Regions from separate parts of the Macrococcoides bohemicum genome, predicted to be linked through region 2. Evidence: riboswitches for the same ligand, from Rfam matches in the RefSeq annotation. Region 2 holds a riboswitch; the other holds the start of a gene.
The links. A riboswitch is a leader RNA that binds a small molecule or an ion and turns the genes downstream of it on or off. The one in region 2 is predicted to bind lysine.

Region 1 (9,957 bases), 360 kb from region 2:
ATTAATAAAGAATCGATATTCAGTCGCACTGGCTGTAATTTCATGACTTCTGTAAATCATTTCTCCTTCGGGATGATCAGGCATCATATGGATACCGTATATCGCTTTTATATTATATGCTTCAAAATTAAAGTTTTGTATCAGTAAATTAGCACCGGCATTTGCTTCTTCCGACGGTTGAAAGATGAACATGATATTGTGTGTTAAAGGCGTTTCCCTGCTCATTTTATTTACTGCTTCCATGAATGCAATTAGCATTGTTGTATGACCATCATGGCCACATGCGTGCATAACATGCGGTACTTTGGATTTGTATTCAATATCGTTTTGTTCTTCAATCGGCAGTGCATCAATATCAGCACGAAACGCGATTGTTTCATTTGAAGATCCCCTGATGACTGCAATAACACCTGTTTCAAGAGGGGTAAAGTATTCAATACCAAGCGATTGTATTCTTTTAATAATATATGCTGTTGTATGATGTTCTTCCAGGCCAAGTTCAGGATACTGATGTAAAGTACGTCGCGTATTGATAATGTTATCTAGGTTTATCATTGTTTCACCTTTCTACAGTAGAATGAAAGGCTGATACATGTATCAGCCTGGGTATTATTGATTTAATTGTCTTAAAGCACTTACGATTTCAATTTTAGAACCTTCAACTTCAGAAGCCTGCTTAATCACACGTGCAGGAGTTCCAGCTACAACGCTTCCTGCAGGAACATCTTCAGTAACGATAGCACCCGCTGCAACGACAGCACCACGACCAACACGAACACCTTCTAAAATTACGGCATTTGCACCGATTAATACATCATCTTCAATGATTACCGGTTGTGCGCTAGGGGGCTCGATAACGCCTGCCAGAACAGCGCCTGCTCCAACGTGAACGTTTTTACCAGTTGTTGCACGTCCTCCAAGTACAGCGTTCATATCAATCATCGTACCTTCACCGACAACTGCGCCAATATTAATTGTAGCACCCATCATAATAACAGCATTATCTTCGATGACAGCATGTTCACGGATAAAAGCACCAGGCTCAATACGTGCATTAATATTACGTTGATCAATTAATGGAATCGCTGAGTTACGGCGGTCATATTCAACTTCGATTTCACTGAATATTGATTGATTCTCAGTATAAAAAGCTTGAAAGTCAGCTAGATCTCCGAATATTGTTTTTGAGTGTACGCATCCAAATACTTTTAATGTTTCAGGGAATGCCACATCTTCAAAATTTCCGTTTGCATAAACTTTTACCGGCGTTTGCTTTTTTGAATTACTAATGTACTGAATAATTTCTTGTGCTGATAAGTCTCTCATAATAATCTCCTTTAAGATAATTTATTGATATGTTTTTAACTTTTTTATAAATATTCTTTATGATAAATTTTCAAATGTATAATAGCCATTTTGCTTATGGATAAGTTGCTCAGCTACTTCGATGGCACCATTTGCAAAGATGTCTTTACTTTGCGCACGGTGAATAATCTGTATTGTTTCATCAATGCCTGCAAAAAGCACTTCATGCTCACCTGTAATCGTACCACCACGTACTACGCTGATACCGATGTCATCATGTGCTCTTTCTTTATCTTCTAATGTACGGTCCGTGACAGGATTTAAAGATCTTTTCTCTTGAATTGCATCGAGTAGTTTAACGAGGGTACCGCTCGGACCATCAACTTTTTTGTTATGATGGCGCTCAATCAGTTCAATATCATAATCTTTTAATAATGGTACTGCATATTGGATGAGTTCAGTTAAGATATGCACGCCATAACTCATATTTGCACTAAAGAAAGTAGGCGTATGTTGTGCTTTAATTTTCAATGCTTTGATTATTGCTTCTTTTTCTCCGGTTGTAGCTATGACTAAAGGTATATTATATTTGCTCTGAATCAGTGGAAGTGTAATTTCCGGATTGGAAAAATCAATGATCACATCCGCTTCAGGGAATTCATCGTCCACATAATAGATAGCGTAGGGAAGCTGTCGCTCTGTCGTTCGTGACAAAATGATTCCCGTAATTTCATGTCCTTTATCTAATGCTAATTTAGCAACACGTTCGTTCATTGCACCAAAACCTGCTAATAATATTTTCAATTAGATCACCTGACTTCTAAAGTTGTCATAAACATTACTAATGTGCTGCTGTTCTTCATCTAACAAAGGTACAAGCGGTAAACGTACTTCACCATTTGCGTAACCGATATGTGTAACAAGTGCTTTAATCGGCATTGGGTTGATATCAACTTCCAGTGCATTAAGTAATGGTGCAATTGCATTAAACTTTTCTATTGCCAGGGCACGGTCATCATTATATGACGTATAAACTTCCTGAAATTCTTTTGGAATTGCATTTGCGATTACTGAAATAACGCCATCTCCACCGGCTTCATAGAAAGGTACGACAATATCGTCATTACCGCTATAAAGCATAAAATCATCAGGGATAATTGATTTAACTTTTGCAGTATAGTCAAGATCGTGTGTTGCATCTTTTAAAGCGTAGATATATGGATTTTGTGCTAATACTTCAACTGTTTCAGGTTCGATCGTCATATTCGTTCTTGCTGGTACATTATATAATACAACCGGTAATTCGACAGCGTTAGCAATAGCAGTAAAATGTTCAATTAAGCCTCTTTGGTTTGTTTTATTATAATATGGTGTAATGAGCATAATACCATCTGCTCCAAGTGATTTTACTTTTAATGAATGATCAATGCTTGCCTGCGTGTTATTTGTTCCTGTACCTACGATAATCGGAACACGTTGATTTGAAACACGTACAGCAATTTCTACCAGTTTTAATTTTTCTTCTTCTGTTAAAGTCGAACCTTCTCCTGTCGTACCATTAACAAATATCGCCTGAATATCATTATCGATAAGAAAATTAACATGACGTTCGAACGACTCGTAATCTACTTGTGAATTGATAAAAGGGGTCGTAATTGCTACTGCAGTACCTTTAAATTGTACTTGTGTCATATGAACACTCCTTGTTAATTTATGATGATTATTGTGCATTTTTTCGATAATTATTTATTATTTGCTATTTATTATTGTTCAAATGAATCTGTTCTAAAATTTGAACAGCATTTAGTGCTGCACCTTTTAGTAAATTATCTGCTGTACACCAAATATGGAATGAATTATCTAGCGTATCATCTTCTCTAATTCTTCCTACAAATACTTCATCTTTACCCGTTGTATTGATGGCTAGAGGGTATTCATTATTCGCAACATCATCGATAAGGACAACACCTTCTGTTTGTTCAAATAGATTACGTAAATCCTTTACTGTTGCTGGTTGCTCTAAAGTTACATTGATAGCAACAGAATGTGAATCCTGCACAGGAACACGTACACATGTTGCAGTAACTTTTAGATCCGGTAAATTTAATATTTTCTTTGTTTCATCAATCATCTTCTGTTCTTCTTTTGTATAGCCATTTTCTAAAAATACATCGATATGCGGTAATACATTATTGTAAATAGGGTGAGGGTAGTTCTTTGGTGCTTCACCTTTAGCGCCATTAATTAAATCGTTTCTACCGGCAACACCGCTACCAGACACCGCCTGATAAGTTGTATATGCCACACGCTTTAAACCATATTTATCTTGAAGCGGTTTTAAAGGGACGACTGACTGAATCGTTGAACAGTTTGGGTTTGCGATAATTTTTCTGTTTAATTGCGGGCTATTTACTTCCGGTACGATTAAATCAATATCTTCTTCCATTCTATATGCACTTGAATTATCTATAACAATACTTCCAGCTTGTTCGAACAGAGGAGAGAACTTTAAGCTCGTGCTACCTCCCGCACTCATTAATACAAAATCATACTTTTCATTCGCTTTTTCTTCAGTTAATTCTTCTGTAATATACGTTTTACCTTGATAAACAACTTCTTTATTTGCAGATCTTGCTGAAGTGAACAATGTCAGTTCATTGAACGGTATTGCTTTTCTTTCAAGTACTTCTAACATCTTTTGTCCTACTAAACCAGTTGCACCTACGACTGCGATTTTATACATTCCATACACTCCTTATGATTAATCAATTATTTACTTCTATGTTACGCATTTTCTTTAATGAGTTAAAGCATTTTAATAAAAATTAAAAAATAAAAATAAGAATATTAAACATTAAATTTTTTACATAATATTTGAACAGCTTGCTTTGCCTTCCCGGCATCTACTACTAATGAAATACTGATTTCACTTGTCGATACCTGGTAGTAAGCAATCTGCTCCTCGATTAAGGACATAAATACTTTTGATGCGACACCAGACATATCACGCATACCTGAACCGATGATCGATACTTTCGCATAGTTGTCTTTAATTTCATGGAGTAAGGCAGGGTATGAAGCAGTTAACTGATCAATAATTGCTTTAATCTGATATTGTTCTGTATTTTTCATCGTAAATGATAGCTGCATACCATCGATATTTACTGTCTGAGAAATCATATCGATATTGATCTGATTTTGTTCTAATAATTCGTAAAGTGAGGTTAATACTTTTGTATCGTGCATTGGATAAGATAAAGTTACGTAATTCATATCTTCATCTAATGCAATTCCTGTTACTGCTTTTCTTTCTATGATTTGTTTATTTGGCACAATCCATGTTCCTTTCTCTTCGGATAAAGTTTTTCCGGTATATATTTTAGTATTGTTATTATAAGCGATTTCAATACATCGTGTTTCAAGTACGCCAGCTCCGAGAGATGACAGTTCCATCATTTCTTCAAAACTTACATAGTCCATCTTCATTGTTTCTGGATATACTCTCGGGTCGGTACCAAATATTCCTGTTACGTCAGAATATATTTCACATGATGATTGAAGTGATGCTGCAAGTGCTACTGCTGTTGTATCACTTCCACCACGACCAAGTGTCGTTAACTCATCTTCATGATTGATACCTTGAAAGCCAGCTACAATAATAATATCTTTTGTCTTAAATAGTTCCTGTAATTTAGTCGTGTTAATAGTCTGAATCTTACTTTTTAGATGATGACCTTCAGTGCGTATTCCAGCTTGCGCTCCCGTTAAAGCAACGGATTCTACTGATAAATCATTTAATATGATTGAAAGATAAGCGATGGTTTGCTGCTCACCTGTGGTTAATAACATAGCAAGTGCACTTTCTTTTGGACGTTCTGTAAGTGACGCTGCATTTTTGAGTAGTGCATCCGTTGTCTTTCCCATCGCTGAAACAACGACGACGAGTTTTTCATTTTGTTCAACACGCTTTTTAAGATAATCAGCAATGTGCCTAATCTTATTAAAATCAGCAACAGAACTTCCGCCAAATTTTAATACTTTGATATTGTTCACTTTTTCTTCAGTCTGAATACTGTTTTCTGTTATCAATTTATTTCCTCCTGCAAGGGTCATCACCAACAAAAAAACAAGCCCAGAGACATCTGGACTTGTTGAATTTATATACAAGCGATGCACTCCATTATTTTTCAATAATGACAAATCCATAGCTCTTAACCTGTGGATCCAACATAGCATTCACTGCAATCAATACTATATTTCGGCATCTCACCCTTTCAGTAATTCATTTGCAGAATTACCATTACTTACTCATGATCGATGCGCCTCATCTGTTACATTTATTTAATTGATGTTTAATATACTACAGAAAGATTTTAATATTGTAAAGTGTTTTGAGAAAATTTAAAAATAATAGTTTATTTAACAATACTTAAAATCCAAAAAACGTGTATTCATAAAATGAATACACGCAAGAAAATATTTATTTAAGTACACCTTGTTCTTTTAAGTATTCTTCATAAGTAATTTCTTTAGAAAGGTTTGCATTTAAGTCAATAACACGATTGGCAATTGTGTTAATGAACTCAAAGTCATGAGAAGTAAAAATCAGTGAACCTTTAAATGCCTTTAAACCATCATTGACAGAAGTGATACTTTCTAAGTCTAAATGGTTTGTAGGCTCATCAAGTAATAATACGTTCGCTGATGATAACATCATCTTACTTAACATACATCTTACTTTTTCTCCTCCTGATAATACAGTTGCTTTTTTACGTACTTCTTCACCAGAGAATAACATGCGACCTAAGAATCCGCGTAAGAAAGTTTCCGTTTGTTCTTCAGGCGGTGCATACTGACGTAACCATTCTACTAAGTCGATATTTTTACCTTCAAAGAATTCTGAGTTATCTTTCGGTAAATAACTTTGTGACGTTGTCACACCCCATTTGTAAGAACCTTCATCCGGTTCCATCTCACCAGCTAAAATACGAAGTAGGGTAGTCTTAGCAATTTCAGAATCACCGACTAGTACTGCTTTATCGTTTGGATTCATCGTAAATGATAAGTTATCAATAACTTTTACGCCATCGATAGTTTTAGTTAAACCTTGAACTTGTAGTAACTCATTACCAATTTCACGTTCTGGTTTAAAGTTAACGAAAGGATATTTACGGCTAGATGGCTGGATGTCATCTAATTCAATCTTTTCTAACATTTTCTTACGGCTTGTTGCTTGTTTAGATTTAGAAGCATTTGCTGAGAATCGTGCAACGAAGTCCTGTAATTCTTTAATCTTTTCTTCTTTTTTCTTATTAGAGTCTTGTAACATTTGCTGTGCTAACTGACTTGATTGATACCAGAAGTCATAGTTCCCGACATAAATTTTAATTTTACCGTAGTCTAAATCAGCAATATGCGTACATACGTTATTTAAGAAATGACGGTCATGTGATACAACGATTACTGTGTTTTCAAAGTTAATCAAGAATTCCTCTAACCAGCTGATTGCAGGAATATCTAAACCGTTGGTAGGCTCATCGAGTAATAATACATCTGGCTCACCAAATAATGCTTGTGCTAAAAGAATCTTAACTTTCTGGTTATTTTCAAGTTCAGACATTTTCTTTTCGTGTAGATCATCTTTGATGCCAAGACCAGACAATAATACTTGTGCATCACTTTCAGCAGTCCAGCCGCCCATTTCACCAAACTCACCTTCAAGTTCAGCTGCACGCATACCATCTTCATCACTGAAGTCTGGTTTCATATAGATTTCATTCTTTTCTTTCATTACATTCCAAAGCTTTTCATTACCACGAAGTACAACATCAAGTACACGTTCATCTTCATAAGCGAAGTGGTCCTGTTTTAATATTGATAATCGTTCATCTTTTCCTAATGAAACATGACCTGATTGAGAGTCAAGCTCACCTGAAAGAATTTTTAGGAAAGTAGATTTTCCTGCACCGTTTGCTCCGATTAAACCGTAGCAGTTTCCGGGTGTGAATTTTATGTTTACATCTTCAAATAATTTTCTATCACCGAATCGTAAACTAACATTAGATACTTGTAACATTGAGTGGTCTCCTTTAATTTATAATCAGTATGATTATATCATAGTTTGATAAGAAATAGATATTACTGATTTCTCACTTACACAGATAGCTCTATTATACTGTTATTTCGGACGAATAGGTGAAAATGTGCTATAATGATTTATTGAAATAGGTATTTAACCTAAAGGAGAGACATATGGAGAACAAACAATTATCAGGAAGTATCGACTTTTTACGCGTCGATCGATTAGAAGGGTCTACGTATTACTTACTTGGACCGAATAGTGAAGTCGTAAAGTTAAATCAATCAGAAGTGTTAGAAGATGATGAATTAGAAATTGGCGAGGATTATTCTTTCTTCGTATATCCGGGGCGTACTGGAGATTTATTTGCAACTCAAAATATCCCCGACATTTCAACTGACCGTTATGACTGGGTGAAAGTGATTAAGAAAGATAGAGACGGGGTTACGGTAGATATCGGTATCCCACGTGAAATCGTTATTCCGTGGGAAGATCTACCGAAAGTAAAAGAAGTTTGGCCAGAAGCGGGAGATGAAGTATTTGCTTGTCTTCGCGTAGATAGAAACGATCAGTTATATGGACGTTTAGCAAGTGAAACGATGGTCGATGCAATGTTCACACCAGCACCAGAAGAGCTGTTACACAAGACGATCACAGCACATCCATACCGTTTATTACGTATCGGAACGTTTCTTTTATCTAAAGAGGGTTACAAGATATTCGTTCACGAATCAGAACGTAGAAGTGAACCCAGACTTGGTGAAGCAGTAGAGGTACGAATTATCGGACATAAAGAAGATGGAACTTTAAACGGTTCATTTTTACCACTTGCACATGAGCGCTTAGACGATGATTCAGAACAAATTCTAAAGTTATTAGAAGAATATGGTGGTGAACTGCCATTCTCTGATAAGTCAGATCCTGAAGCGATAAAAGAAGTTTTTAACATGAGTAAAGGTAGTTTTAAACGTGCGATTGGCCGCTTATATAAAAACAAACGCATCGTGATAGAAGCGGATAAAATTAAAGCAGTTGAATAATAAGTTTATATAATCATTACCAACATTGCCGGATACTTTAAGTATCCGGCAATGTTGGTTTTATTTATCATAATACCATCCTTGATCATTATGATAAATCATTTGTTTAGTCATACCACCATCAATGACAAATTCCTGTCCTGTAATAAATGTTGCGTTATCACTACATAAATAAAGTACCATTTGTGTAATATCATTCGGTACTCCGACGCGACCGGCAGGATGTTGTAAGTTATTGCTACCAGTAAATTCACTGTTTGTCGTATCGATCCATCCAGGTAATATCGCATTGACACGTGCTTTTTCTCTTAAACTTACAGCTAAGGCATGTGTTAACGCACTGATGCCACCTTTGGCAGCGGAATAGCTTTCTGTCTGTGGTTGGCTCATCAGTGATCTTGATGATGAGATATTTATAATAGAAGCATTATCATTTAGATAGGGCAGGGATTGCTGCACGATATAGAATGGTGCAGAGATGCCAACTTGCAATGCATAGTTAAATTCCTCTATCGTACAATCATTGATGCCTTTCATAATAGGAAGTGCATTATTGATAATATAGTCGATTTTCTTATGCTCACTGATAACCTGCCGAATGAATGCATCAATTACATTTGTATCTGATATATCACCCTGAAAGTAACATCCTGGCTGGATGTCAATATCACAGACGATGGCCTTGTTATTTCTAAACGTATCAGCAATGTGATTACCGATACCATGTGCTGCACCAGTTATAATGACAACTTTACCATTCATATTCATATAAACACCTCATTATTAAATATTTAAACAATTAACCGCATAATACAATGACTGTATTATGCGGTTGTTGTTTTATTTTTGCTGTTCAATTTCTTCAGTTAACTTTTCCAGTTCATCAATTAATGAACCAATGTAAGCTATCGTTTCTTTAAGCGGAGCATCAGTAGTAAGGTCGATACCAGCCATATTTGCAAGTTCAACCGGTGGTAATGAACCACCTTTCTTAAGTACTTCTGTCCATTCCTGTACAGCTGGTTCACCTTCATTAAGAATACGTTGAGACATAATCGTAGAGACAGTCAGTCCAGCTGAATACGTATAAGGATATAAGCCCATATAATAATGGGGTTGTCTCATCCAAGTCAGTTCAGCACCTTCAGTGATTTCTACTGCATCCCCCCAGAAATCTTCGATCACTTTACGTTTAATACCATTTAATATATCAGCAGTCATGGATTCACCTTTATCTACTAATAGATAAACTTCACGCTGATAAGCTGCTTCTAATAAATGCGTTACAAAATTGTGATAATAAGTACGAGATATAATCGAAGCGATTACCCAACGTTTAAATTTCGGATCATCTGATTCAGCCAATAAATAATTTGCCATCAGCATTTCATTCATCGTGCTAGGTGCTTCAACAAAGTATAATGAGCAGCTTTCATCAAATATATTTGTATTTTGGTGAGCAAGATGGAAGTGACCTGCATGACCTAATTCATGTGCCAGCACAAATACTTCTGTCATCTTTGAAGTCCATGA
Region 2 (9,957 bases):
GCTTAGCGCCAGTAGCGAAAGTGTTAAATGATAAATTCGGAATTAAGAACGGATTAATGACGACAGTTCATGCGTATACTAATGACCAGAAGAACTTAGACAATCCACATAAAGATTTACGCCGTGCACGTGCATGTGCTCAAAGCATTATCCCAACTTCTACAGGTGCAGCGAAAGCTTTAGCTTTAGTATTACCTGAATTAAAAGGTAAATTACATGGAATGGCGTTACGTGTACCTACAACTAATGTATCATTAGTAGACTTAGTTGTAGATTTAGAGAAAGAAGTAACTGTTGAAGAAGTAAATGCAGCGCTTAAAGCATCTGCTGACAATGAACTTAAAGGTATTTTAGATGTAACTTATGAGCCGTTAGTATCAGTAGACTTTAATACAAATCCACATAGCTCAATTGTTGATGGATTATCTACTATCGTTATGGAAGGATCTAAAGTGAAAGTATTATCATGGTACGATAATGAGTGGGGTTACTCAACGCGAGTTGTAGAATTAGCGGTATTAATGGGTGAAAAATTAGCGAAATAATATAGATGATAAGACATCTCTCTTAATTGAGAGGTGTTTTTATTTTGGATAAAAAGTTAAAATGTTGAAAAGGTTTGTTTTTGGATATGCCTTATTAGGCCCTGGAAAATTCCTCTCTTAAAATAAAAATACGTATATGTTATACTATTCACTATTATGTTGATAGTGAGGTATGTTATGAACTGGATTAAAATTATCGTTGCGGCGATTTTTGAGATGTGCTGGGTAATTGGTCTAGCCCATGCTGATAATTGGTATGAATGGATGCTTACTGTTATCAGTGTTTCAATCAGTTTCTATTTATTGCTCAATGCATCGAAATATTTACCGGTTGGAACAAGCTATGCTGTGTTCGTTGGTCTAGGTGCAACGTTAGTAACGATTGCAGATGTAGTATTTTTCAATGAACCAATAGGCGTTGAGAAAGTTATATTAATAAGTGTATTAATTATCGGTGTCATCGGTCTTAAGATGGCAACACCAGAGGAGGCGAAGTAATGTATTGGTTAATTTTAGTACTTGCCGGTATCTTTGAAATGCTAGGTGTTGTCGTGATTAATATGTATTCAAACACACATCAAAAGCGTTATGTTTTATTGCTGATATTTACATTTGCATGTAGTCTTTATTTTCTTTCCGTTGCGTTAATTGCAATTCCGATGAGTACTGCATATGCTATATGGACCGGTATTGGTGCAGTAGGTGGAGCAATTGTAGGGATTTTGTTTTACGGAGAATCGAAAAATGTATTACGTTTATTTTTTATGGGCTTAATTTTAGCAAGTACCATTGGATTGAAGTTGTTCCATTAAAAATAAAGTGTCACATACCGTATTTGGTGTGTGACACTTTTTTTATCTTTGCTTTAATTGTATCGGATAAATATCGGTAAACGTTTCTTCAATGACTTTTGACATAATGTCGTAGCCGAATACATGTGGATGTAGTCCGTCATCTGTAAGTTCGTTGCGTAAATAGTCGATGTCATCTTTAGTTTCAGTCATCTGTTTATAGTAATCGATAAATAATGCGTCATGTTCTGTACATAGTTGTTTGATTTCGTTATTTATTATCTGAACAAGTTTTGAGCGCGTTATAAATCCTTCTAACTTAGGTCGGTTCGTTGATGTTAGTGTAGTGACTGCAATATTTATGTTATTTTCATTTGCCATTACAATCATTGCTTCGATGTCTTCAAGGATACGTGTCTTAATTTGTTGCTGGTTGTCATTACTTTGATCAACGTCGAGCGCTTTCGTATTATTAATGCCAATCGATAAGACGATCCAATCTGGTTTCAACTGGATACTATCTGCTGTAAATCGGTCGCGTACCCATTGCGTACGATCGTTTCCAATGCCACGGTTAATCATTCGTTTGCCATTGTTTAATTGCAGGTAGCTTTCTATATCCCAGTAATCAGTTATTGAATCACCGATAAAGACGATTCCTACAGGGTCGTTATGATAAAGTATCACTTCATTTCTATGATTAAAGCTTTCTCGTAATTTATTTACGGGATGTCCTTCTTCTAACTTTGGTAAATGGATGTAATTCGGTCTCATCAGTTTTCTCCTTTGAATTTGAAAGATTTATATGTTGTTTATTATATACCTAGAACAGTGTAATCTTATGGATTTTTAATTGTTTCGTATTCATGTATAATTAAATAATAATAAAAAAAGGGGTGATTGTCTTGAAATGTCCAAAATGTGGTTTTAATCAGTCGAAGGTGATTGATTCACGACATGCAGACGATTTGACTGCAATCAGAAGACGTAGAGAATGTGAAGATTGTGGTACACGTTTTACTACTTTCGAAAGAATTGAATTACAGCCATTAATCGTCGTAAAAAAAGACGGCACAAGACAAGCATTCAACCGTGATAAGGTGTTGCATGGTTTAGTCCGTGCATGTGAAAAGCGACCTGTTGCTTTTGAATCACTTGAAAAAATTACGACAGATGTTGAGACTGCTTTACGTGAAAAAGGTAAGACGGAAGTGTCTTCGGTTGATATCGGTGAATTGGTGATGGAGCATTTAATGACTTTAGATCAGGTTTCCTATGTAAGGTTTGCGTCTGTCTATAAAGAATTTAAAGATGTCGATCAGTTATTACGTACAATGAGCGGTCTATTGAACGATAAAGATAAGAAGTAGGTGTCAGCATGCAGCATTATTTTACGGAATTAAACGGCACGGATCAGTTTACCGTCACGACAAACTATATAAGTACACATCTCACTGAAGATGTTCTTAAGACACTTTATACACCTTTAATTGGTATTGAATGTGTCGGTGTCTATCAGTTCTTAAGTCAGTTTTTAAATGACTATAACCAGGTTAGTAACGATTACACACATTATATTTTCTTAAGTGAGCTGAAGATGAATTTGAGTCATTTCGAAGTGATTCGCAAACGGCTTGAAGCAATTGGTTTACTTAAGACGTATATGAGAATAGATGATAGCAATCAGAAGTTTATCTATAAATTAATCAGTCCTGTAATGCCTGCACAATTTTTTAATGACCCGATGCTTTCTGTGTTCTTATATCAGCAGGTGGGTAAGCATCGTTATCAAGTGTTGAAGAGTAGATATTTTACAAATAATATAGATTATGATGGTTATCGGGATATTTCAAGTAAATATATGGACGTATTTGGTACGCCGAAATCTCCTGAACCAGTTGTATTCGAATATAATAGTGAGATTATTAAACAAAGTGACCCATATGGGATTCCTATTCATCACCAGACATTTGATTTTGATATGCTTGAAACATTGCTGGCACAGAATTTAATCACAAGTGAACAGTTACCTAAGAAGACGCGTGATTTAATTTCTCAGCTTGCTGCATTATATGATATTGCACCTACAGAAATGCGTCAGATTATCTTGAAGTCACTTACAAGCAATCAAACGATTTCTCATGAAGAGTTACGTAAAAATGCACGTGATTTCTATAAGATAGAACACGATGGTGCACTACCAACTTTACAGTTTCAGGAACAGTCAGATAATATAAAGCCTGAAGATAAGGAAGCGAGCACTCTACTGAACTGGTTTGAAAAGCTGGATACCACTAGTCCAATCGACATGCTGACTTCATTTAGTAAATCAGAACCGACCTTAAAGCAGAAACGCATGATTGAATCTATTTTAGAACGTGAACAACTGCCATATGGCGTATTTAATATTCTTATTCAATATGTATTGTTTACAAAGGATATGAAACTCCCGCAGGCGTATATTGAAGAGATAGCCTCTAACTGGAAGAAACAAAATCTAAAAACAAGTCAGGAAGCTTATCATTTTGTAAAATCAATGGATAAGAAACGTACGGAACGTAAAGATAAATCAAGTAGACCGAAACAATATTTACCGCCTTCTAAAGAGATGACACCTAAATGGTTAACGGATGAACCGATAGCAAGCAATAAAATTGATGAAAATGTCGATCTGGAAGCGGAACGTCGTAAGTTACAGCAAGAACTCAATCAATTATGGGAGGAGGATAAATGATGAAACCAATGGGCTCAATATTAAACGCTAACAGTGAAATCTTTAAGCGTATTGAAAAGATTAAAAAAGAAACGATAAAAGATCCTGAAATAAGTGCGTTTATTGCTGCTAATCATGTTACCGAGCAGATGATAGATAATGATTTATCTGTCCTCCAGGAATATAAAGATTCTTCAATTATGTGTCAGGATTGTGCATCTTATGGCCAGTGTAAGAACTTTGTCCCTGGTCACACGCCTGAACTATATATTGAAAATAATCACATTAAAATCAGACATTTGCCATGCCCTTCTAAGCTTGCTTATGATGAAGAACAGAAGATGAAACAGTTTATAACGGCAATTCATATGCCAAAAGATGTCCTGAATGCAAAGCTTGCAGATATTTATCTCGATGATAAAACGAGAATTGATATTGTCAGACGTGCGGGGCTAGTATGCAGAGATATCGCAAAGAATGTCGATACGAAAGGGATGTATATCCATGGACCATTCGGTACTGGAAAATCATTCATTTTAGGTGCAATCGCAAATGAATTGAAAGAGCGTCATATTTATACGACGTTAATGTACTTCCCGGAATTTATCCGTGAATTAAAATCGGGCTTTAACGATGGTACATATACGGAGAGATTAAATCGAGTAAAGAATACGCCTGTTCTGATGCTCGATGATATCGGTGCAGAAGATTTAACACCATGGGTACGCGATGAAGTGTTAGGACCGATATTAAATTATCGTATGATGAATAATATGCCGACATTCTTTAGCTCAAACTTTGATTTTAAAGAACTAAGTCATCATTTATCAATAACGAAACAAGGTGCAGAACAGACGAAGGCGCGACGTATTATGGAGCGTATCGAAACATTAAGTGATGAATATATGTTATCAGGGAAAAATTATCGACGTGAAAAATAAGTTTGAAAATTACAATAATAGGTGTATAATATACATTAACAAACAACAAAACTAAATTCGTTCATATATTAATTTAATGAATCAATTTTATATATTAATATTGTAAGGATACGATAGTCTATCATTAATTTTTTAGAGAGCTGATGGTGCTGAGAATCAGTAATTAAGATAGATTGTTACTCCCTTATAGGTATGACAACTAATCATTGTCCGGCTCAAGACCGTTATCTTATGCAGAGTTGCTGAGTGATCAGTAATTAGGGTGGTACCACGAATTGACTTCGTCCCTTTTTGGGATGGGGTCTTTTTTTGTTGTTTAAAATAATATAAAAAAGTGAGGCGTTTTGAATGGGTGAAATTAATGTTAAATTTCCAGATGGTAATGTAAAAAGTTTTGAGGCTGGCGTTACAACTGAGGATATTGCAGGTTCAATCAGTCCTGGTTTAAAGAAGAAAGCTTTAGCAGGAAAATTTAATGGACAGATGGTAGATCTATCAACGGCACTTGAAACAGATGGAGACATCGAAATCATTACGCCTGAGTCTCCTGAAGGTATAGAAGTATTACGTCATTCCACTGCACATTTAATGGCACAAGCGTTAAAGCGTATGTATGGTAGTGTACATTTCGGTGTAGGTCCTGTTATTGAAGAAGGATTCTATTACGATGTAGATACTGAACATAAAATTTCAAGCGAAGATTTACCTGAAATTGAAAAAACAATGCGTCAAATTGTCGGTGAAAACATTAAGATTGAACGTCGTGTTGTAAGTCGTGATGAAGCAAAGCAAATTTTTGCCGATGATCCGTACAAACAGGAATTAATCGATGCGATTCCAGCTGATGAAAATGTAACGATCTATTCTCAAGGTGAATTCACTGACCTTTGCCGCGGTGTACATGTGCCATCAACTGCTAAAATTAAAGAATTTAAATTATTATCTACAGCTGGTGCTTACTGGAGAGGTGATGCGAACAATAAGATGTTACAACGTATCTACGGTACAGCGTTCTTCGATAAAAAAGCATTGAAAGAACATCTTCAGGTTTTAGAAGAGCGTAAAGAACGTGATCACAGAAAGATTGGTAAAGAATTAGAATTATTCACTACAAATCAACTTGTCGGTCCTGGATTACCATTATGGTTACCAAATGGTGCTACAATTCGTCGTGAATTAGAACGCTATATCGTTGATAAAGAAGTTGCGTTAGGTTATGACCACGTGTATACACCAGTTATGGGTTCAGTTGATCTTTATAAAACTTCTGGACACTGGGATCATTATCAGGAGGACATGTTCCCGGTTATGGAGATGGACAATGAGCAAATGGTATTGCGTCCGATGAACTGTCCACACCATATGATGGTCTATAAAAATAAACCACATTCATACCGTGAGTTACCAATTCGTATTGCTGAACTTGGTACAATGCACAGATATGAAGCAAGTGGTGCTGTAAGTGGATTACAACGTGTACGTGGTATGACTTTAAATGATGCACATATCTTCGTTCGTCCGGATCAGATTAAAGATGAATTTATCCGTGTTGTGCAACTTGTGATAGATGTATATAAAGACTTCAAATTTAAAGATTATAAATTCCGTCTAAGTTATAGAGATCCTGAAGATACTGAAAAGTATTTCCAGGATGATGAAATGTGGGAGAAAGCACAATCAATGCTTAGAGAAGCGGTTGATGAAATGGGCTTAGATTACGAAGAAGCACCAGGAGAAGCTGCATTCTACGGTCCAAAACTCGACGTACAGGTTAAAACTGCGTTAGGTAAAGAAGAAACTTTATCAACAGTTCAATTAGACTTCTTATTACCGGAACGTTTCGATTTAGAATACATTGGTAATGACGGCGAGAAACACCGTCCGGTAGTTATTCACCGTGGTGTTATCTCAACAATGGAACGATTTGTTGCTTTCTTAACAGAAGAATATAAAGGTGCATATCCTATTTGGCTTGCTCCAAATCAATTAGAAATTATTCCTGTGTCTAACGAAGTGCATTATGACTATGCGCGTAAATTATATGATGAGTTAAAATCTCAAGGTGTTCGTTGTCATATTGATGACCGAAATGAAAAGATGGGCTACAAAATTCGTGAAGCACAAATGCATAAAGTGCCATATCAAGTAGTTGTTGGAGATAAAGAAGTAGAGAATAATGAAGTAAACCTTCGTCAATATGGTTCTAAAGATTCTAAAACTTTAGATCGCGACGAGTTTATCTGGAATTTAGTAGATGAGATTCGTCTAAAAAAATAATGATTTGATTTTTTATGAGTCTATGTTTTAAAGAAAAATCATCATTTAATGTTTTAACGTGTTAAAAAAGAGGTTGAAATAATAATTTATGTCATGTATATTAGTAACTAACTTAATATTCCTCGTTGAGGTAGAGGTTGCACTGTTTATGAGTAGATGATGGATATGTCATACACATAAACGAAGTTTATCGAAAGGAAGCAGTGCCGAAGGAATAATGTGTATGAACATTATATCCTGGGCTAACATTGAACAAGTGTTAGACTGTCACATCTGTGATGCGCTACTTAATTTTGATGATTATACTTTCAAATGAGTACGCGTATCATACGTGTGCTCATTTTTTATTTTTGAAAGGAAGTCAATATATGCAAAGTACGAATGGAGTACAAAGAAAATTGAAACAGCGCCATATTTCGATGATCGCTATTGGTGGCTGTATCGGAACAGGTTTATTTATGACCTCTGGAGGAGCGATACGTGATGCTGGCCCAGGTGGTGCGTTACTTGCGTTTACGATTATTGGTATTATGGTATTTTTCTTAATGACAAGTCTTGGTGAAATGGCAACATATTTACCGATTTCAGGTTCATTTTCTACCTATGCAACACGCTTCGTAGATCCATCTCTTGGATTTGCGCTTGGCTGGAATTATTGGTTTAACTGGGTGATTACAGTTGCAGCAGATGTTAGTATTGCTGCGAGCGTCATAAAGTACTGGGCACCGATGGATTTCTTACCGGGTTGGGCATGGAGCTTAGTGTTTTTAGCAATTATTTTATTTTTAAATACATTGTCAGTTCGAGTTTATGGTGAAAGTGAATATTGGTTTGCGATTATAAAAGTTGCTACTGTTATATTATTTTTAATCATCGGATTACTAACAATCGTTGGAATTTTAGGTGGCAAGTTTATCGGTTTTGATAACTTCACGACAGGTGATGCTCCATTTGTCGGTCATGGTTTAACAGGGTCTTTCTTAACGATTCTTGGCGTATTCTTAGTAGCCGGATTTAGTTTCCAGGGTACAGAACTTGTTGGTATTACAGCAGGTGAATCAGAAGAGCCGGAAAAAACTATTCCGAAAGCGATTAAACAAGTTTTCTGGAGAATTTTAATTTTTTACATTCTTTCTATTTTAGTCATCGGATTAATCATTCCTTACACTAATCCTAACTTAATGGGTGGAGATAGTGTTGCGAAGTCACCATTTACGTTAGTATTTGAAAATGCTGGCCTTGCATTTGCAGCATCCTTTATGAATGCTGTTATCTTAACATCTATTCTATCAGCGGGTAATAGTGGTATGTATGCTTCAACGCGTATGTTATATGCGATGGGTAAAGATGGATTAGCATCACGTAAATTCTCAGAAACAAATCGCAAAGGCGTTCCTATTCCGAGTTTACTTGCAACGTTTGTTGTGGTGGTAATCATCTTCTTAGTAGAACGTGTTGCCAGTGGTGCTTACGAATATATCGTGGCAGCAAGTGGTTTAACAGGATTTATCGCCTGGCTTGGTATTGCAATTAGTCATTATCGATTCAGAAGAGCGTTTTATGCTCAGAACAAAGATATATCAGTATTAAAATATAAAGCGATGTGGTTCCCATTCGGTCCGATATTTGCATTTGTTCTTTGTTTATTTGTAATTATCGGTCAGGATACGGATTTAATTTTAGGTGGTAAATTCGATCTAAATGGTTTCTTGATTACTTATATGGGGATTCCAATTTTCTTAGCGTTCTATTTCTACCATAAACTGAAATATAAAACGCGTAAGATTCCTTTAACTGAAGTTGATTTATCTCAAGATACAGATATGAGTGAATATGAAAAAATAGATGTTGACTTATAAATATTAGCCTGTTATACTTAAGTCTGTTGAATACGAAACGGACAAGTAGAAGCATCCCGCTTCTCGCCCTGAAGACGCAAAGAGCAGTTACAGGGTTAAATAACATGGTTAGACATGTCTATTTTTTAGCGGGTGCATTATGCATTCGCTTTTTTGTTTGTCTTCGTAAATCAAATAGGAGGTGTCAACCATAGCTAAAGATCAAACTCAAATCAATGACAAAATTCGTGCGAGAGAACTTCGTTTAATCGGTCATGATGGTGAACAACTTGGCGTTAAAACTAAGTTCGAAGCAATTGAAATTGCAGAACGTGTTAACCTTGATGTCGTGTTAGTTGCTCCAAATGCGAAACCACCAGTAGCCAAAATTATGGATTACGGTAAATTCAAATTTGAACAACAAAAGAAAGAAAAAGAAGCACGTAAAAATCAAAAAGTTGTTGTCGTTAAAGAAATTAGATTAAGTCCAACGATTGAAGATCATGATTTTAATACGAAACTTAAAAATGCTCGTAAATTCTTAGAAAAGCATGACAAAGTTAAAGTATCAATCAGATTCCGTGGTCGTGCAATCACGCATAAAGAATTTGGTCAACGTGTGTTAGAGAAATTTGCAGAAGAATGTAAAGATCTTGCGACAGTTGAACAAAGACCAAAGATGGATGGCCGCTCAATGTTCTTAATGTTAGCGCCAATCGTCGACAAAAAACAAAACTAGGAGGAACAAAACATGCCTAAAATGAAAACTCACCGTGGTGGAGCTAAACGTGTTAAAAGAACTGGTTCAGGAAAATTAAAACGTTCAAGAGCTTACACTTCACACTTATTCGC

Region 1: another riboswitch for lysine. It lies ahead of HT586_RS06670 (aspartate kinase); the one in region 2 lies ahead of HT586_RS08605 (amino acid permease).

What each region holds. Positions count from the first base shown of each region.
Region 1 covers NZ_CP054482.1:1,300,106-1,310,062, reverse strand. Annotated here, with positions in the region: gene HT586_RS06695 (M20 metallopeptidase family protein) at 1-555, opposite strand, end outside; gene dapD (2,3,4,5-tetrahydropyridine-2,6-dicarboxylate N-acetyltransferase) at 610-1,326, opposite strand; gene dapB (4-hydroxy-tetrahydrodipicolinate reductase) at 1,384-2,109, opposite strand; gene dapA (4-hydroxy-tetrahydrodipicolinate synthase) at 2,110-2,997, opposite strand; gene HT586_RS06675 (aspartate-semialdehyde dehydrogenase) at 3,062-4,048, opposite strand; gene HT586_RS06670 (aspartate kinase) at 4,153-5,391, opposite strand; lysine riboswitch at 5,468-5,641, opposite strand; gene HT586_RS06665 (ABC-F family ATP-binding cassette domain-containing protein) at 5,786-7,381, opposite strand; gene HT586_RS06660 (CvfB family protein) at 7,558-8,424, shown strand; gene HT586_RS06655 (SDR family oxidoreductase) at 8,485-9,192, opposite strand; gene pepF (oligoendopeptidase F) at 9,265-9,957, opposite strand, start outside.
Region 2 covers NZ_CP054482.1:1,657,531-1,667,487, reverse strand. Annotated here, with positions in the region: gene HT586_RS08645 (glyceraldehyde-3-phosphate dehydrogenase) at 1-545, shown strand, start outside; gene HT586_RS08640 (DMT family transporter) at 723-1,043, shown strand; gene HT586_RS08635 (DMT family transporter) at 1,043-1,357, shown strand; gene HT586_RS08630 (SGNH/GDSL hydrolase family protein) at 1,400-2,110, opposite strand; gene nrdR (transcriptional regulator NrdR) at 2,242-2,706, shown strand; gene dnaB (replicative helicase loading/DNA remodeling protein DnaB) at 2,715-4,070, shown strand; gene dnaI (primosomal protein DnaI) at 4,070-4,990, shown strand; gene thrS (threonine--tRNA ligase) at 5,339-7,267, shown strand; lysine riboswitch at 7,391-7,561, shown strand; gene HT586_RS08605 (amino acid permease) at 7,636-9,126, shown strand; ribosomal protein L20 leader region at 9,164-9,289, shown strand; gene infC (translation initiation factor IF-3) at 9,308-9,844, shown strand; gene rpmI (50S ribosomal protein L35) at 9,857-9,957, shown strand, end outside.